3 regions of the Franconibacter pulveris genome follow, and region 1 is predicted to be linked to each of the others. Evidence: predicted binding sites of a transcription regulator. Region 1 holds the regulator's gene; each other region holds the start of a gene.

Region 1 (3,276 bases):
AACAACCGTTTCGCCGAAAAAGGCCCAGCAGAGGCTAAACGCCAGCGCCACAATGCCCGCCTGCCGACACGCCGCCTGCCAGACATCCAGCAGTTGGCTTCCGTCTCGCGCGCCATAAGCCTGCCCGGAATGCGCTTCGACGGCATAAGCGAACCCATCCAGCGCGTAAGCGGTAAACGTTAAAAAGGTCATTAAGATGGCGTTGACTGCGACCACTTCGCTGCCAAGGCGTGCGCCAAAAATGGTTACGGCGGCAAAGCAGAGCTGCAAGAGCAGCGAACGCAGCATGATGTCGCGATTAAGCGCCAGCAGGCGACGAAACTCGCCGCGCCACGCCGTGGCGAGCATTGAAACGCCGATGCCGCGCCTGTTCAGCACGCCCTTTACCATCCACAAGCCAAGAAAGAAAGTGGCGTACTCGGCAAGCGCGGTGGCAAGCGCCGCTCCCCGGACATTCAGATGCAAGCCCATGACCAGCCAGAGATCGAGCGCGATGTTAAGCAGGTTTCCCACAACTAACAGGATCACTGGAGCGCGCGCATACTGCACGCCAAGCAGCCAGCCGAGTAGCACCAGGTTGGCGAGCGACGCGGGGGCGCTAAGCCAGCGAATCTCTAAAAAACGCCTTGCCTGCATCAATACCGCTTCGCTGCCGCCGACAATATGCAGCGCCAGGTCAATCAGCGGCGTACGCAACAGCATAATAATCAGCCCCGCCCCCACGGCCAGCAGTATCGGCTGCACCAGCGCGCGGGCAAGCCGGGTAGGATCCTGAGCGCCGAAGGCTTGCGCGGTCAGCCCGGTGGTGCTCATACGCAGAAAAAGCAGCAGCATAAAGAGGAAGCTGGTGGTGGTTGCGCCTACGGCCACGCCGCCCAGATAGTCGGCGCTGTCAAGATGGCCTATGACCGCCGTATCGACGAGGCCCAGCAGGGGAACGGTGATGTTGGAGAAAATCATCGGCAGCGCAAGCCGCCAGAGCGCGCGGTCAGTCTGTGAGAAAAAAGGCATGGGGACGCAGTCTGAGAAAAGAAGATAAAAAAAACCGCAACGAGGGGCGCTGCGTTGCGGTGTGTTTATCAATCAGGCGAGCGTTAAAGCCATTCGCCGTTGCGGATGACCCCTACGGCCAACCCTTCAATAGAGAAGGTGTGCTCGCGCAGGTCAACCACAATAGGTTTGAATTCGTTGTTTTCCGGCAGCAGCTCGACGGTGTTGCCTTGCTTTTTCAGGCGCTTAACGGTGACTTCATCATCGATACGCGCCACCACGACCTGGCCGTTACGCACATCCTGCGTTTTATGCACCGCCAGCAGATCGCCATCCATAATGCCGATGTCTTTCATCGACATGCCGCTAACGCGCAGCAGAAAATCCGCGCTCGGCTTAAAGAGAGAAGGGTCGACCTGGTAGTGGCCTTCGATATGCTGCTGCGCCAGCAGCGGTTCGCCAGCGGCGACGCGCCCCACCAGCGGCAGGCCCTCTTCATCTTCCTGCAACAGACGAATGCCGCGGGAAGCGCCGGAAACGATTTCAATAACGCCTTTACGCGCCAGCGCTTTTAAATGCTCTTCCGCCGCGTTGGGCGAACGGAACCCCAGACGCTGCGCGATTTCGGCACGAGTAGGCGGCATGCCGGTCTGGCTGATATGATCCCGAATGAGATCAAACACCTCTTGTTGCCTGGTAGTTAATGCTTTCATTCCGCCCCCTGGGTGAATATACAGTGAATGCTGTGAGTATATACAGCTAAAGGCGATTTTGAAACCACCTTACCCGCAAAAAAGCGCGCCAGCGCGGCCAATTCTGGAAAACTTATCGCAAATGCTGCCACAGCAGCGTGACCCAGGTGATAAGGGCAAGGATAATCGCCAGCAACACCGCCGCCGAACCCATATCCTTGGCGCGGCCGGAAAGCTCATGGAACTCAGGCCCGATGCGGTCAACCACCGCTTCGATAGCGCTATTCAGGATTTCCACAATCATCACCAGCAAAACGGAGCCAATCAGCAGCACGCGGGTAATTGGGTCGACATCCAGCCAGCAGGCGATAAGTATGGCGAGTATTGTCGCCACGCCTTCCTGGCGGAACGCCGCCTCATTCCTCCATGCCGCGCTAATTCCTTTCCAGGAGTAGCCTGCCGCTTTAATGATTCGGGTGAGTCCGGTGGTGTTATTGGCCATGAAAAAGAAACCTTTTTGATTTATCAGCGTCAATGCTATTGCGCTCAACAACGAAGCACCACAGAAATTCCGCATCGTTTCTGCTATTCTGACGGCGCCATTGCATTATTAACCAGAGGCTTTACATCGTTTATGTCCGGTTGGCCACGAATGTACTACAAATTACTGAATTTACCATTAAGTATGCTGGTAAAAAGCAAGTCTATTCCGGCGGATCCTTGCGCCGAGCTGGGGCTTGATACCTCTCGTCCCATCATGTACGTCTTGCCGTACAACTCCAAAGCGGATTTGTTAACGCTGCGCGCCCAGTGTCTGGCCCACGATTTACCGGACCCGTTAGAACCGCTGGAAATCGATGGCACGCAATTGCCCCGCTACATCTTTATTCACGGCGGCCCGCGCGTTTTCACCTGGTACACGCCGAAAGAAGAGTCCATCAAGCTGTTTCACGAGTACCTGGATCTGCATCGCAGCAATGCCGGTCTCGACGTGCAGATGGTGCCGGTATCGGTGATGTTCGGCCGCGCGCCGGGGCGTGAGAAAGGCGAAGAAAACCCGCCGCTGCGCCTGCTTAACGGCGTACAAAAGTTTTTCGCTATCTCCTGGCTTGGCCGCGATAGCTTTGTTCGCTTCTCGCAGCCGGTATCCCTGCGCCGCATGGCGACAGAGCACGGCACCGATAAAACCATCGCGCAGAAGCTTGCCCGCGTGGCGCGCATGCATTTCGCCCGCCAGCGTCTGGCGGCGGTAGGCCCGCGTCTGCCGGCGCGCCAGGATCTGTTCAATAAGCTGCTGGCCTCAAAAGCCATCGCTCGCGCGGTCGAAGACGAAGCGCGCACCAAGAAAATCTCCCACGAAAAAGCGCAGCAGAACGCGGTGGCGCTGATGGAAGAGATCGCCGCCAATTTCTCTTATGAGATGATTCGCGTCTCCGATCGTATTCTGGGCTTTACCTGGAACCGGCTTTATCAGGGCATTAATGTTCATAACGCCGAACGCGTGCGCCAGCTGGCCCATGACGGTCACGAAATCGTCTATGTGCCCTGCCACCGCAGCCATATGGACTATCTGCTGCTCTCCTACGTGCTTTAT
Region 2 (3,276 bases), 2.1 Mb from region 1:
TGAGGTATTTTTTTAGCTTGAGGTGGCATGTCGTTGTTCTTTTCGGTTAACACACTGTAAGGGTGGCAAAACCCCAGCGTGTTGCAAGCGAAACATGCCTAAGATTAAGACTTCTTTACGATGGCGGCAGCGCTTTTTTCTGCTCGCGGATGTCGTTTTCTATCTCTTCGCGCACCTCCTGCGGGATTTTCAGGGCGTCGCCTAAGGCATTGAGATAGCTGCGCTCCATAAAGTGATCGACATCGATTACCGCGCAGCTCAGGTACCAGATCTCCAGGGCTTCCTCTTCATCGCGAATATCCTGCGCCAGTCGCGCCGGATCGAGCGGCTGATCGATAGCCTGCTGCACCACCGCCCTGCCCTCGCCTTCAACGCCTGCTTCGCGAAGCTGCCGTTCAATGGCGGCCCGCTCCTGGTCATCAATATGCCCGTCGCTTTTGGCGGCGAACACCAGCGCCGTAATCAGTCGTTCCGCCCGCCGGTCGAGCGAGGCGACAGGTTTGCCGTAATCGGGCTCGTCCTGATGCGCCGCGCGGATTTTGTCTTTGTACTTGTTCCACAGCACCGTGCCCGCCACCGCGCCGCCGCCCACCATCAGCGCGCCGGTGCCGTATTTCGAAAGCAGCTTGCGGGAAGATTTGCTTGCCACCAGCAGCCCAGCCAGGCCGCCCAGCGCGCCGGGAGTGAGCAGTTTGCCAAGGCCGCTTTCGCCGCTCTGGGTTTTATTGCCGCTGCTGATAGTGCCAAGCATTGACTGAAGTTGGTTCATCCAGTTGGTCATGACTGTCCTCTGCTGTTGGGGGGTATCCCGAAAGCGTAAGCGAGCAGGCGTCAAGAAATGTCTGGAAGGGCAAAGAGAGGGAAAAGAATCGGGCAGGAGCGGCTGCTCCTGCCGCGCAATTAAAGCTGGTAGTGGGCTTTGCCCGCTTTGCAGTCGACGGTGACGGTATAGTGAATGTCTCTGTTTTTACCGCGTACCGTCAGCGGCACTTTCCACTTTTCATCCTTGCCGGTTATCTCCTTGCTGTTAATCCAGGCCACCGGGTCCGCCTGGCCCAGCGTCTTCTGGTCATCCGCCCAGCGCACAATGCGGTTTTGCAGGTAATCGCGCTTCACGCTGGCGGCGATAGTTTGCGCATTCGCGCCCTCGCATTTAGGGAACGGCACCTCGCGCGGGTCATCGGCATGGGCGGCGCAGGCGCTGCCAAGGAGCAAAGCGCAGGCTAAAAGATTCCTCTTTTTCATCATTATTACCCTCCACTGTTGGTACAGAGAAAGCCTGGTATAAAACCAACGGAGCGCAAGGGTTTGAAGGCGGCTTTGAGAAATAGCCTTATTAATTACAGGGAGGCGCCAGAAAAGCGCAGAGCGACAGGAGAGCGGAGAGCGGAGAGCGGAGAGCGGAGAGCGGAGAGCGGAGAGCGAAGAGCGAAGAGCGGAGAGCGGAGAGCGAAGAGCGGAGAGCGAAGAGCGAAGAGCGAAGAGCGAAGAGCGAAGACAAGAAAGGTAAAGCAGAGGAGGCCCCATCAGGCCAGCGCGCCGTAGCGCGCTACGCCTCATGCGGATATCAGGCGGCTTTGGTGCGCTTACGCGCCGCGCTTAACGCCACCGCGCCGTTTTCATCGCTTTCAGCCGGCGCTGACTCGCCATTTTCCTGCGGCAGACGACCGGTACGCACGATAGCGCCCAGGCTGTCTTTGTTTTCCGCCATCCACAGCGCGAGCTGCTCGGTCTGCCCCTCTTCCAGGGTTATCGGCGCATGCTGCAGCCAGCCTTCCAGTGCCTCGGCGAGATCGAGCATTTTGTCCCAGGCATCCGCTTCCTTTTTACTGGCAAATGACATTTTTTCCACACCCTCACGGATTACGACGTATTTAATTTCTACCGCCATTTTTGAACCCTCATTACTGTGTATTTATACAGTATAACGCATTCATCTTTGGCATGCAAATGCCTGTTACTGCAAGCGCAATCGTTTTCGTTTATACTCCGGCCAATTTCCTGCATAGCGAGAAAACTATTATGGCTCTATTAGGAACCGCGCTGCGTCCGGCAGCGACGCGCGTCATGCTGCTTGGGGCGGGCGAACTGGGCAAAGAAGTGGCTATCGAATGCCAGCAGCTTGGGGTTGAGGTGATTGCGGTAGACCGCTACGCCGATGCGCCAGCCATGCACGTTGCGCACCGCAGCCATGTCATCAATATGCTGGACGCGGCGGCGCTCAAAGCGCTGGTGGCGAAAGAGATGCCGGACTATATCGTGCCGGAGATCGAAGCCATCGCGACGGATATGCTGATTGAGCTTGAACAGCAGGGTCAGCGCGTAGTGCCCTGCGCGCGCGCCGCGAAACTGACCATGAACCGCGAAGGCATCCGTCGTCTCGCCGCCGAAGAGCTTAAACTTCCTACCTCCAGCTACCGTTTCGCCGACAGCGAAGCCGCTTTTCAGGCCGCCGTTGAAGAAATCGGCTTTCCCTGCATCGTTAAACCGGTGATGAGCTCATCCGGCAAAGGCCAGAGCTTTATTCGCGGGCCGGAACAGCTTGAAAAAGCCTGGCAATATGCCCAACAGGGCGGCCGGGCAGGCGCGGGACGAGTGATTGTTGAAGGCGTAGTGGAATTTGACTTCGAAATTACGTTACTGACCGTGAGCGCGGTCGACGGCGTGCATTTCTGCTCGCCGGTAGGCCATCGTCAGGAAGAGGGCGACTACCGCGAGTCCTGGCAGCCGCAGCAGATGAGCGAAGCCGCGCTGGCGCGCGCGCAGGAAATAGCGCGTGACGTGGTGCTGGCGCTGGGGGGCCACGGCCTGTTCGGCGTGGAGCTGTTTGTCTGCGGCGACGACGTCGTTTTCAGCGAAGTCTCCCCTCGCCCGCATGATACCGGCATGGTAACGCTGATTTCGCAGGATTTATCGGAGTTCGCGCTGCACGTGCGCGCCTTCCTCGATTTGCCGGTCGGCGGCATTCGCCAGTATGGCCCGAGCGCCTCGGCGGTTATCCTGCCTGAACTGGTGAGCGAAAATGTGCAGTATGACAATGTTGACGCCGCACTGGGCGCCGGGCTGCAGCTGCGCCTGTTCGGCAAGCCGGAAATCAACGGCACGCGCCGCCTGGGCGTCGCGTTAGCCACTGGCGAAACGGTTGACGACGCCATTACTCGCGCCAAAGCGGCAGCCGCCGCCATCCGCGTCAAGGCATAAAAAAAGCCCCGTTCAACGGGGCTTTCTTCTTACTGTCGGGCAAAGGGTTAGTTGGCGCCTTCAACCGCTTCGCGA
Region 3 (3,276 bases), 110 kb from region 1:
GCTGCGCTTGAGCGGCAACCCTTCGCGCAGCGCCGGTTCGTCAATCTGGATGATGCCGATGCCCGCCGCTTCCAGATCCGCCACTTCGTCGCGCAGCGCCAGCGCAATCTGCTTCGCAATGGTTTCGCGGGAGACATCTTCACGCGGGAAAGACCAGCAAAGGATTGTCACCGGCCCGGTTAGCATGCCTTTTACCGGTTTGTCGGTCAGCGACTGGGCGTATTTCGCCCATTCAACGGTAATCGGCTCCGGGCGGCTCACATCGCCAATCACTACCGGCGGCTTCACGCAGCGGGAGCCATAGCTCTGCACCCAACCGTTTTGCGTGAAGACGAAGCCATCCAGATGCTCGCCGAAATATTCCACCATGTCGTTGCGCTCAGCCTCGCCATGCACCAGCACGTCCAGCCCCAGGCGCTCCTGCTCGACAATCGCCTGCTTGATATGCTCCGCAATGCCGGTGCGGTAGTGATTAGCATCCAGGTTCCCCTTTTTGAAATCCAGGCGCAGGCCGCGGATTTCGGTAGTTTGCGGGAAGGAGCCAATGGTGGTGGTCGGCCAGGCGGGCAGCTTAAAGCGGGCGCGCTGGGCTTCGGCGCGAACCGGATAAGCATGAGCGCGCTGGCTGTCCTGCGCGGTGATGGCGGCAAGGCGTTTGCCTACGGCGGCGTTATGCACCCGCGCCGAGTGGCGACGTGCCTGAATCGGCGCGCTCCACTGGTCGATTTTCGCGGTATCGCCACTGTTCAGCGCGTCGCGCAGCAGCGCCAGCTCCTGGCATTTTTGCAGCGCGAAGGCGAACCAGCTTTTCACCTCATCATCCAGACGGGTTTCCACGCTCAGATCGATAGGGCTGTGCAGCAGCGAGCAGGACGATCCGATCCACAGCTCGCGCTTGCCTGCCAGATCCTTAAGCTGTGCATATTTTTCTGCAAGATCCGCGCGCCAGACGTTACGGCCATTCACAACCCCTGCGGAAAGCAGCCATTCGGCAGGCAGACGGCGATGCAGTTCGTTAACGTCATCTTTGCCGTGAACCAGGTCCACGTGCAGCCCCTGCACCGGCAGCGCGGCGATAGTGTCCAGGTTTTCCGACACGCCTTCAAAGTAAGTGGTCAGCAGCAGTTTGATCTGGCCGGCAAGCGCTTCATAAGCCGGTTTGAACGCATCCAGCCACGCCTGCGGCAGCTCCAGCACCAGCGCCGGTTCGTCAATCTGCACCCACTGAATGCCGCGTTTCGCCAGTTCCGCCAGCACCTGCTGATAAACCGGCAGGATGTCGTTCAGAAGCGAAAGACGGTCGAACGGTTCGCCTTTCACTTTACCCAGCCACAGGTAAGTAACCGGACCGAGCAGTACAGGCTTCACGTGGTGGCCCAGCGCCAGCGCTTCGTCCACTTCCTCAATCAGCTGCGTCCAGGTCAGTTTAAACTGCTGGCCTTTCGTGAACTCCGGCACCATGTAGTGATAGTTGGTATTAAACCACTTGGTCATTTCCGCGGCGGCGGCAGGTTCGCCGGTTGGCGCGCGGCCGCGGCCAATACGGAACAGGGTGTCGATATCCACCGAGCCGTCCGCGTTCTGATGACGAGCCGGCACATTGCCGAGCAGCAGGCTGGTGGTCAGAACATGGTCGTACCAGGCGAAGTCGCCCACCGGCAGCAAATCAATGCCCGCCGCCTTTTGTTGTTCCCAGTGGCGTGCGCGCAGCTCGCGGCCCACCGCCAGTAATTCTTCGCGGCTGGAATTGCCCGCCCAGTAGCTTTCTTGCGCTTTTTTCAGTTCGCGACGCAGGCCGACGCGAGGGAATCCGAGGGTGTGGTTATGGATAGTCATGATGTTCTGCCTCTCTTGAAGATGGATCCGCTTAGTCGCGAATTTCAGAAAATGAATCTGTTCGTCTTATTCGTTAATCCGTATGTATTTCGGATTTGCCCCCGAAGGGGCTAACTCTAAATAAGTCGGCTTGCAGAAAGGCGGCGACGCAGCGAGTTCCCAGGAGCTTACTCCAGTAAATGACTGGGGCGAGCGAGGAAAGCCAACGCATCTGCAAGTCGAATTATGACGAGTTTGGACGTCCAGATGTTTACACATCCATAATCCGCAGGTACTGTATATTCCTCAAGCGCAAATTCCTCATGGCGAAGTGAAGGACTTTCATGATCGAAATTAAACACCTGCGAACGCTCCAGGCGCTGCGAAATTGCGGCTCTCTGGCAGCGGCGGCGGCCTCGCTGCATCAGACGCAATCCGCCCTCTCTCATCAGTTCAGCGATCTTGAACAGCGGCTCGGTTTTCGGCTGTTTGTGCGTAAAAGCCAGCCGCTGCGCTTTACGCCGCAGGGCGAAATCCTGCTGCAGCTGGCCGAACAGGTTCTGCCGCAGATTGGCCGGGCGCTGCAGGCGTGCAACGAGCCTCAGCAGACGAAGCTTCGCATCGCTATCGAGTGCCACAGCTGTATCCAGTGGCTGACGCCAGCGCTTGAGAATTTCCGCCGCCAGTGGCCGCAGGTGGAGATGGATTTTAAATCGGGCGTGACGTTCGACCCGCAGCCTGCGCTGCAACAGAGCGAACTGGACCTGGTGCTGACTTCCGACATTCTGCCGCGCAGCGGTCTGCACTATTCGCCGATGTTTGACTTTGAAGTGCGCCTGGTGCTGGCGACCGATCACCCGCTTGCCGCCAAAACCCGCATCGCGCCGGAAGATTTTTCCGGGGAGACGCTGCTGATTTATCCGGTGCAGCGCAGTCGCCTGGACGTATGGCGGCATTTTCTGCAACCGGCAGGCGTCAGCCCTTCGCTCAAGAGCGTGGATAACACGCTGCTGCTGATTCAGATGGTGTCGGCACGCATGGGCATCGCCGCGTTGCCGCACTGGGTGGTGGAGAGTTTTGAGCGCCAGGGCCTGGTGGTGACCAAAACCCTGGGCGAAGGCTTATGGAGCCGGCTGTACGCCGCAGTGCGCGACGGCGAACAGCGTCAGCCGGTAACGGAGGCGTTTATTCGCTCGGCGCGTCAGCACGCCTGCGATCATCTGCCGTTTGTGAAGAGCGCGGAGCGACCCAGCGTCGATGGACCCACAGCGAGGCCATTATTACCGTACCCCCAATAATAAAACTCGGCCAGTGGGGCTGCTCCTGCCAGATGGCGAGGTTAACCAGCAGCCCGGCCGGGACGTGAACGTTATTCATAATGCCGAGCGTGCCCGCATCAACCTGCGTGGCGCCGTAGTTCCACATAAAATAGCCCAACCCTGACGCCGCCACGCCAAGCCA

The links. Region 1 encodes LexA, which represses DNA repair genes until DNA is damaged. Its sites were predicted from a motif close to TNCTGTATGTACATACAGNA; they were not measured.
Region 2: the regulator LexA is predicted to act here: its motif matches at 1,906-1,925, upstream of ACU4F7_RS13785 (YebG family protein).
Region 3: the regulator LexA is predicted to act here: its motif matches at 2,109-2,128, upstream of metR (HTH-type transcriptional regulator MetR).

Annotation. Positions count from the first base shown of each region.
Region 1 is NZ_CM165555.1:355,740-359,015, reverse strand. It holds gene dinF (MATE family efflux transporter DinF) at 1-1,011, opposite strand, end outside; gene lexA (transcriptional repressor LexA) at 1,095-1,703, opposite strand; gene ACU4F7_RS01765 (diacylglycerol kinase) at 1,816-2,184, opposite strand; gene plsB (glycerol-3-phosphate 1-O-acyltransferase PlsB) at 2,317-3,276, shown strand, end outside.
Region 2 is NZ_CM165555.1:2,917,820-2,921,095, forward strand. It holds gene ptrB (oligopeptidase B) at 1-29, opposite strand, end outside; gene ACU4F7_RS13775 (tellurite resistance TerB family protein) at 116-781, opposite strand; gene yebF (protein YebF) at 901-1,248, opposite strand; gene ACU4F7_RS13785 (YebG family protein) at 1,568-1,891, opposite strand; gene purT (formate-dependent phosphoribosylglycinamide formyltransferase) at 2,023-3,201, shown strand; gene ACU4F7_RS13795 (bifunctional 4-hydroxy-2-oxoglutarate aldolase/2-dehydro-3-deoxy-phosphogluconate aldolase) at 3,249-3,276, opposite strand, start outside.
Region 3 is NZ_CM165555.1:243,071-246,346, reverse strand. It holds gene metE (5-methyltetrahydropteroyltriglutamate--homocysteine S-methyltransferase) at 1-1,836, opposite strand, end outside; gene metR (HTH-type transcriptional regulator MetR) at 2,160-3,113, shown strand; gene ACU4F7_RS01240 (carboxylate/amino acid/amine transporter) at 3,001-3,276, opposite strand, start outside.